Halorhodospira halophila: one gene and its partner. The protein of the gene in region 1 interacts with the protein of each later gene in a pairwise test. Links are inferred from orthologs where the notes say so. Each region holds a gene or a part of one and is shown on either strand. Other genes may lie near its edges.

Region 1 (4,170 bases):
GCGTGATCCGGGCGTGCCGGTCAACCTCGGCGATCTCGATGAGCACCCGATGCGCCGACAGCGGCGTGATGGTGCAGTCGACGGTCACCGGGTGATCGTCGCGCACTGGCAGGCGGCGCTCGCGCTGGGTGTAGGCACCGCCAGTGCGCTGGGTCTGGCGGATGAGTCCCTCGAGCAGCTCCGCACCGCGCAGGGCCGAGGCAAGGGGCTGGCCCAGCACCTGCCGACTGCTAACCCGGAACAACGTCTCGGCGGCGTGGTTAACGTGGAGGATGCGCACCTGATCATCCACCAACAGCACGGCGGTCGTCAGTTCCTCGAGGATCTGCGAGTGGTCGCGCTCTTGTTCGTCCATGTCCATCCCTGTGCAAAGGCCGGGCCACCCCGACGGTCCCGCGTGGACCCGGTGCGGATGCGCCCATGATCAGGCAACCATTGCACCATCCTGGTGCAATGCAATAAAAAAGGGCGGCAGCCATCCGGCCCCGCCCCATGGATGCAGCATCCGCCCGAAGGGCTCAGACGCTGTAGTACATGTCGAACTCCACCGGATGGGTGGTCATGCGCAGACGGGTGACGTCGTCCATCTTGAGGTCGATGTAGGCGTCGATCAGGTCGTCGGAGAAGACCCCGCCCTGCTTGAGGAACTCCCGATCGTTGTCCAGCGCCTCCAGCGCCTCGTCGAGCTGGAAGGCGACCTTGGGGATCTCCTTCTCCTCCTCCGGCGGCAGGTCGTAGAGGTCCTTGTCCATCGCCTCGCCGGGGTGGATCTTGTTGCGGATGCCGTCGAGACCGGCCATCAGCATGGCGGCGAAGGTCAGGTACGGGTTACCGGTGGGATCCGGGAAGCGTACCTCGATACGCCGCGCCTTGGGGTTGGCCACGTAGGGCACCCGCACCGAAGCGGAGCGGTTGCGCGCCGAGTAGGCGAGCAGCACCGGCGCCTCGAAGCCCGGCACCAGGCGTTTGTAGCTGTTGGTCGAAGCGTTGGCGAAGGCATTGATCGCCTTGGCGTGCTTGATGATCCCGCCGATGTAGTAAAGCGCCTCCTCAGAGAGACCGCCGTACTGGTCGCCGGCGAAGATGTTGTTACCGCCCTTGGAAATCGACTGGTGGACGTGCATACCGCTGCCGTTGTCACCCACCAGGGGCTTGGGCATGAAGGTGGCGGTCTTGCCGTAGGCGTGGGCAACGTTGTGCACGCAGTACTTGAGCGTCTGCAGCTCGTCGGCCTTCTTGACCAGGGTGCGGGCGGCGACACCGATCTCGCACTGCCCGGCGGTGGCCACCTCGTGGTGGTGGACCTCCGGCTCCAGGCCCATCTCTTCCATGGCCTGGCACATGGCAGCGCGGATGTCGTGCAGCGAGTCCACCGGCGGGACCGGGAAGTAACCGCCCTTCACGCCGGGGCGGTGGCCGATGTTGCCATCCTTGTAGACCCGCTCGGAGTTCCAACCGGCTTCCTCCGAGTCAATCTTGTAGAAGGTGCCGCTCATGTCGGCGCCCCAGCGGACATCGTCGAAGACAAAGAACTCCGGCTCGGGACCGAACAGCGCGGTGTCCCCCAAACCGGTGGAGGCCAAATACGCCTCGGCGCGCCGGGCCACCGAGCGCGGATCGCGGTCGTAGCCCTGCAAGGTGCTCGGCTCGAGGATGTCGCAGACCAGGTTCAGGGTGGGCTCATCGTAGAAGGGGTCGAGGGTCGCGGAGTCGGGATCAGGGAGCATGATCATGTCCGACTCCTGGATCCCCTTCCAGCCCTGGATCGAGGAGCCGTCGAACATGGAGCCGTGCTCGAACAGATCCTCGTCGACCTGGGAGGCGGGCAAGGTCACGTGCATCTCCTTGCCGCGAGTGTCGGTAAAGCGAAGGTCGACGAATTTGACGTCTTCGTCCTCGATCAGCTTGAGGACATCTTCTCCGGTACGCGCCATAAGCTCACAGCCTCTGCGTGGGAAACAATGGGGCGGGGCGTGCGCCCGGAGGGTGCATCAACCCCGCAGCCGCGCCTTATTGTGGGGCATTTCGCGCCCCGACGCACCTGTGGCGTGGTGCTACGGCCGGCATGGGCTTCACGCCCCACCGACCCGGATGCGGATCCGGTGCTCATCGCCGCTGGGCTCGGTGGCGATGACCTCATGACCGTGGACCCGGCACCAGGCCGGGATGTCCTCGAGGGCACCAGGGTCGGTGACCACCACCTCCAGCTCATCGCCGGCGACCAATCGTGCCACCTGGGCCTGGGTGCGGATCACCGGCAGCGGGCAAAGCAGATGGCGGCAGTCGAGCTCGTTATCCGTCGCCATGATCGCCTCCCACGTACCACGCGTCGGGAACATTCTCCGGCGCCATCGGAGGCACGGCGAGCGATTGCACGTTGCCCTCGGTATCCTCGAGTTCCAGATCGACTCGTTCGGCATTCCGCCCGGAAGAGTAACGAGCCACCAACCGTGCCGCCAGCTCCAGGTCGTGCTCGTCCCAGGTGCCGTCGATCAACGCCACCGGACCGCCGTGGCTGATCGTGCGCAGGTGCGGATAGCGGCGCTTGTAGCCCTGCAGAAAGCGGGTCTCACCGGCCTCACGGGCGATGATGAGCTTGAAGTGCTCGCGCGGGCGCAGATGACGGCCCACCTTGAGTAGCATGATGTCGTCCAGGTCGTACTCACGGGAACCGCGCGCCTGCCAAAGATCGGCCAGCTTGGCCGAGTAGCTGGCATCGGTCAGAAAACAGCAGCCGCCGGCGGGCTGCGCCCAGGCCTCGATGCCCAGGCTGCGCGCCAGCGCGAACTGGGGCTTGCGCGAGCGGCCATGCAGGTCGTGGAGGCGCTCACGATCCACCCAGCCCTCGCGCTCGGGCCGCGTCGGCTCCAGAAGCTTCGCCGAGAGCGGACGCAGGAGCAGGTCCTCGACCTCGGCATCCCGGGTGATCACCGGCAGCTTGTCCCGGGTCTGGGACTTGGGCCGCTGGCCGATCACCTCGCCGGTGACGATGAAATCGAAGCCGTTGGCCTCGATCCACTCGCGGGCCTTACGCACCATGAACACCTTGCAGTCCAGGCAAGGATTGAGATTAGCGCCGTAGCCGTAGCGGGGGTTGGTGAGGACCTCCTTGTACTCCTCGATGACATCGACGATGTGTAGCGGCATACCCAGCTGCTCGGCCACCCACAGGGCGTTGTTGCGCTTGGGCCGTTGCTGATCCTTGCTGCGAATGGCGTGGGTGTGGCCCTCGACGCAGAAGCCGGTGTAGAAATTGATCCCCTCCACGTGGACACCCTGGTCCTGGACCACGCGGGCGGCCAGCATGGAATCGAGACCCCCGGAGATGAGCGCGACGGCTTTCGGTTGCTCGGGCATGACACGCAACTGTATCGGAGTGGAGGGAGAATTCTACCAAAACGGTCGTTGAGCCCGTGCAAGTGCCCGGACCGGATCGCTATACTGCGCCGCTACTGCGCACTGAGCCGACGGGATCAACGGAGGCGAGCTTGGCCGAGCTACCGCGGGATTTTCAGGAACTCATCCTCAACCTGCAGCAGTACTGGGCCCGACAGGGCTGCGTGGTGCTGCAGCCACTGGATATGGAAGTGGGCGCGGGGACCTTCCACCCGGCGACCTTCCTGCGCGCCATGGGCCCCGAGCCCTGGCACGCCGCCTACGTCCAGCCGTCACGCCGGCCTACGGACGGGCGCTACGGTGACAACCCCAACCGCCTGCAGCATTACTATCAGTTCCAGGTGGTTCTTAAGCCGTCGCCGGCGGATTTTCAGGAGCGCTACCTCGGCTCGCTGGAGCAGCTCGGCATCGACCCGCAGATCCACGACATCCGCTTCGTCGAGGACGACTGGGAGTCACCGACCCTCGGGGCCTGGGGCCTGGGCTGGGAGGTCTGGCTCAACGGCATGGAGATCACCCAGTTCACCTATTTCCAACAGGTGGGCGGACTCGACTGCCGGCCAGTGATGGGCGAGATCACCTACGGGCTCGAGCGCATCGCCATGTATCTGCAGAACGTGGAGAGCGTCTACGACCTGATTTGGACGCACACCGATGCGGGGCCGGTCACCTACGGCGACGTCTTCCTGCAGAACGAGCGCGAGCAGTCGGCATACAACTTCGAGCAGGCCCCCGTGGAGGCGCTGCTCGAGGCCTTTCGGCACCAGGAACAGG
Region 2 (4,360 bases), on another replicon or contig:
CGGCCCCGCGGCTGGGTATCATCGGTGTCTCCAGTCACGGCTCGGGGCTGCTCTCCGCGCGGCTGCTCAAGGCCGGGGCCGACGACTTCCTGACCCGCCCCTTCCTGGAGGAGGAGCTCAGCGTCCGCGTCAACCAGAACGTGGACCTGATGGAGCTGCTGCGCGAGGCCCGCGAAGGGGCCCGGCGCGACCCGCTGACCGGGTTGCACAATCGGCTCTACCTCGACGAGATCGCCGATCAGCTCGGCGAGACAGCGCGGCGGACGCGGCAGCCGCTGGCGGCGCTGGTGGTCGATCTGGATCACTTCAAGGCGATCAACGACCGCCTCGGCCACTTCGGCGGCGATACGGTGCTCCAGCGGGTGGCTGCGCAGCTGCGCGAGACCGTCCGCCGCGCCGACGTGCTCATCCGCTCCGGCGGCGAGGAGTTCTTCATTGTCACCGTGGGGATCGATGGTCCCGGTGCCTGGACCCTGGCCGAGCGTATCCGCAATGGCATCGAGACCCTGGAGCTGGTCTACGAGGGCGAGACCGTGGCCCTCAGCGCCAGCGTCGGCGTGGCCGTGCTCGACGGCGGCTCCGTCGAGGAGGTCCTGAAATCCGCCGATCTGGCCCTCTACGAGGCCAAGCGCCAGGGCCGCAACCGTGTCGCCGGCCTGCCCGCGCCGGATTGAAAACCCGTCGCCGCTGCCCCATCTATCCTGACAAGAAACCAGCCACCGCCGCAGCGCGGTGGAGCGGATTGTCGGCCCGTGATGCGGCCAAGGGGGTAGAGACATGCGGATGGACAAGCTGACCACCAAATTCCAGATGGCCATCGCCGAGGCGCAGAGCCTGGCGGTGGGGCGCGACCACCAGTTCATCGAACCGGTCCATCTGATGCTGGCCATGCTCGATCAGGAGGGCGGCGGCGTGCGTCCGCTGCTCCAGCAGGCCGGCGTCAACCTGAACAAGCTGCGCTCGCAGCTCGGCGAGGCTCTCGAGCAGATGCCGCAGGTCTCCGGCACCGGCGGCGAGGTGCACCTGTCCAACGAGCTGGGGCGGCTGCTCAATCTCACCGACAAGCTCGCACAGAAGCGCAAGGACCAGTACCTCTCCAGCGAGCTCTTCGTGCTCGCCGTGCTCGAGGATGGCAAGAGCCGGCTGGCGAAGATCCTCGAGCAGGCCGGTGCCGCGCGGGAGCCCCTTGAGCAGGCCATCGAGCAGGTGCGCGGCGGCCAGGCGGTGGATGATCCCAACGCCGAGGACCAGCGCCAGGCGCTGGAGAAGTACACCATCGACCTGACCGAGCGCGCCGAGCAGGGCAAGCTCGACCCGGTCATCGGCCGCGACGACGAGATCCGGCGCACGGTGCAGGTCCTCCAGCGCCGGACCAAGAACAACCCGGTGCTCATCGGTGAGCCGGGCACCGGCAAGACCGCCATCGTCGAGGGCTTGGCCCAGCGCATCGTCAACGCCGAGGTGCCCGAGGGGCTCAAGAACAAGCGGGTCCTGTCGCTCGACCTCGGTGCACTGCTCGCCGGGGCCAAGTACCGCGGCGACTTCGAGGAGCGGCTCAAGGCGCTGCTCAAGGAGCTCGGTCAGCAGGAGGGGCAGATCATCCTGTTCATCGACGAGCTCCACACCATCGTCGGCGCCGGCAAGGCCGAAGGCGCCATGGACGCCGGCAATATGCTCAAGCCGGCGCTCGCCCGGGGCGAGCTGCACTGCATCGGTGCCACCACCCTCAACGAATACCGCGAGAACATCGAGAAGGACGCCGCCCTGGAGCGCCGCTTCCAGACGGTCCAGGTGGATGAGCCGAGCGTCGAGGACACGGTGGCCATCCTGCGCGGGCTCAAGGAGCGCTACGAGGTCCACCACGGTGTCGAGATCACGGACCCGGCCATCGTCTCCGCGGCGACGCTCTCGCACCGCTACATCACGGATCGCAACCTGCCGGACAAGGCCATCGACCTGGTCGATGAGGCGGCGTCGCGGATCCGCATGGAGATCGACTCCAAGCCGGAGTCGATGGATCGCCTCGAGCGCCGGCTGATCCAGCTCAAGATCGAGCGCGAGGCGCTGCGCAACGAGGAGGACGACGCCTCCAGAAAGCGCCTGGCGACCCTCGAGGACGAGATCAACGAGCTGGAGCAGGAGTACGGGAACCTCGAGGAGATCTGGAACTCCGAGAAGGCCGCGGTCGAGGGCACGCAGTCGATCAAGGAGGAGCTTGAGCGCGCCCGCCAGGAGGTGGAGACCGCCCGTCGCGCCGGCGACCTGCAGCGCATGTCCGAGCTGCAGTACGGCCGCATCCCCGAGCTGGAGCGCCAGCTGGACATGGCCTCGCAGGCGGACATGTACGACATGAAGCTGCTGCGCAACCGGGTCAGCGACGAGGAGGTCGCCGAGGTGGTCTCCAAGTGGACCGGCATCCCGGTCTCGAAGATGCTCGAGGGCGAGCGGGACAAGCTCCTGCGCATGGAGCAGGCCCTGCACGAGCGGGTGGTCGGCCAGGATGAGGCCATCGCCGCGGTGGCCAACGCCATCCGCCGCTCCCGGGCCGGGCTGTCGGACCCGAACCGCCCCAATGGCTCGTTCCTCTTCCTGGGCCCCACCGGCGTGGGCAAGACCGAGCTGTGCAAGGCGCTCGCCGAGTTCCTGTTCGACACGGAAGAGGCCATGCTGCGCATCGACATGTCCGAGTTCATGGAGAAGCACTCCGTGGCGCGGCTGATCGGTGCGCCGCCGGGGTACGTCGGCTACGAAGAGGGCGGTTATCTCACCGAGCACGTGCGTCGCAAGCCGTACTCGGTGATCCTCCTCGACGAGGTCGAGAAGGCCCACGGTGACGTCTTCAACGTCCTGCTGCAGGTCCTCGATGACGGTCGGTTGACCGACAGCCACGGCCGCACCGTGGATTTCCGCAACACGGTCATCGTGATGACCTCGAACCTCGGCTCGGAGATCATCCAGAGCATGGCCGGGGAGGAGGAAGAGGACTACCAGCGGATGAAGAGCTCGGTGATGGACATCGTCGGGACCCACTTCCGTCCCGAGTTCATCAACCGTATCGACGAGGTGGTGGTCTTCCGGCCGCTGTCGCGGGAGCAGATCCGCGCGATCACCAGCATCCAGGTCGGCTACCTCAGCGAGCGGCTGGCCGAGCGAGACATGGCGCTCGAACTCAGCGAAGCGGCCCTGGACCGCATCGGCGAAGCGGGCTTCGACCCGGTCTACGGCGCCCGCCCGCTCAAGCGGGTCCTGCAGCACGAGGTCGAGAACCCGCTGGCCCGGGAGATGCTCGAGGGCAACTTCGGGCAGGGCGATCGCATCCGGGTCGATGTGCAAGACGGCGCGTTCCGCTTCGAGCGCGGCGAGCCGGTGGTCGAGGGCGAGGTGGTCTGAGCCGGGCTAGCGGATGCGGCGCTCCGAGGCCGTGGCCGCCAGCAGAACCCGGTCCAGCCAGCGCGTGGGCAGCAGGCGCTTGAGGGCGGCGAAGAGATGGGTGGGAACGGTGACGTGGTAGCGGGCCTTCGGGCGCGGGTGCTCCAGGGCGTGGACCAGCTTGGTGGCCACCGCCTCGGCTTCGAGCGTGAAGGGCGTCGAGGCCCCGGCGCCGGCCAGGCGCTGCTCCACCGCACGATAGGTGGCAGCGTGGGCGCTGTTCTGTGGATCGATCCGGGCCTGGAAGGCGCGGTGGGCGTTGTCGCGAAAACGGCTGGCGATGGGTCCGGGCTGGATCAGGCTCACGTGGATGCCGCTGCCGCGCAGTTCTTGGCGCAGGGCGTCGGTGAGCCCCTCGAGGGCGAACTTGGAGCAGACGTAGGCGCCGCGGTAGGGCAGGGCGATGAAACCGAGTACCGAGCTGTTTTGCACGATGCGCCCGTGGCCCTGGCGGCGCATGTACGGCAGCACCCGCGTGGTCAGTTCGTGGGTGCCGAGCAGGTTGGTCTCTAGCTGCTCGCGCAGCGTCGCCCGGGAGAGATCTTCCACCGCGCCGGGCTGACCATAGGCCCCGTTATTGAACAGGGCGTCGATGCACCCGCCGGTGCGCTCGGCGACCTGCTCCACCGCGCCCTCGATGGAAGCGCTGTCGGCCAGGTCCAGCACCAGGGCGTCCTCCCAGCCGGCCTCGCGCAGGCGGGCCACGTCCTCGCTGCGGCGGGCGCTGGGGAAGACCCGCCAGCCGCGCCGGGCCATGTGCGCTGCAGCGGTCTCGCCGATGCCGCTGGAACAGCCGGTGATCAGCAGCGCGGGGCGGTGATCGGTGTGGTCGTCGTTCATGGCCCGACAGGCTAAAGCCTGCGCCCGCCGATCTCCACATCGGGTATCCTGTCGCCTCTTTGAGCACCGGTCGCGTGAGGCGGGCATGACG

What was found. The genes of interacting proteins can lie anywhere in the genome.
Region 2: the proteins of CCR79_RS06885 (region 1) and clpB interact in binary tests that used the Escherichia coli proteins (3 or more experiments, as listed by UniProt). The link is inferred for Halorhodospira halophila from one-to-one orthologs.

What each region holds. Positions count from the first base shown.
Region 1 is NZ_NHSN01000017.1:193,306-197,475, forward strand. Bases 690-3,681 are described here. They hold CCR79_RS06885 (sulfurtransferase TusA family protein), read right to left. Parts: upstream 2,307-3,681; coding sequence 2,073-2,306; downstream 690-2,072. Other genes in these bases: glnA (glutamate--ammonia ligase), read right to left, coding at 690-1,934; CCR79_RS06890 (tRNA (5-methylaminomethyl-2-thiouridylate)-methyltransferase), read right to left, coding at 2,293-3,357; glyQ (glycine--tRNA ligase subunit alpha), read left to right, coding at 3,489-3,681. In the rest of the region: glnL (nitrogen regulation protein NR(II)), read right to left, coding at 1-355; more of glnA, read right to left, coding at 519-689; more of glyQ, read left to right, coding at 3,682-4,170. UniProt on the Escherichia coli protein: Involved in thiosulfate metabolism.
Region 2 is NZ_NHSN01000030.1:11,557-15,916, reverse strand. The notes cover bases 409-3,590. They hold clpB (ATP-dependent chaperone ClpB), read left to right. Parts: upstream 409-777; coding sequence 778-3,390; downstream 3,391-3,590. Other genes in these bases: CCR79_RS11855 (SDR family NAD(P)-dependent oxidoreductase), read right to left, coding at 3,397-3,590; CCR79_RS11865 (diguanylate cyclase), read left to right, coding at 409-674. Also shown: more of CCR79_RS11865, read left to right, coding at 1-408; more of CCR79_RS11855, read right to left, coding at 3,591-4,269; CCR79_RS11850 (hypothetical protein), read left to right, coding at 4,355-4,360. UniProt on the Escherichia coli protein: Part of a stress-induced multi-chaperone system, it is involved in the recovery of the cell from heat-induced damage, in cooperation with DnaK, DnaJ and GrpE. Acts before DnaK, in the processing of protein aggregates.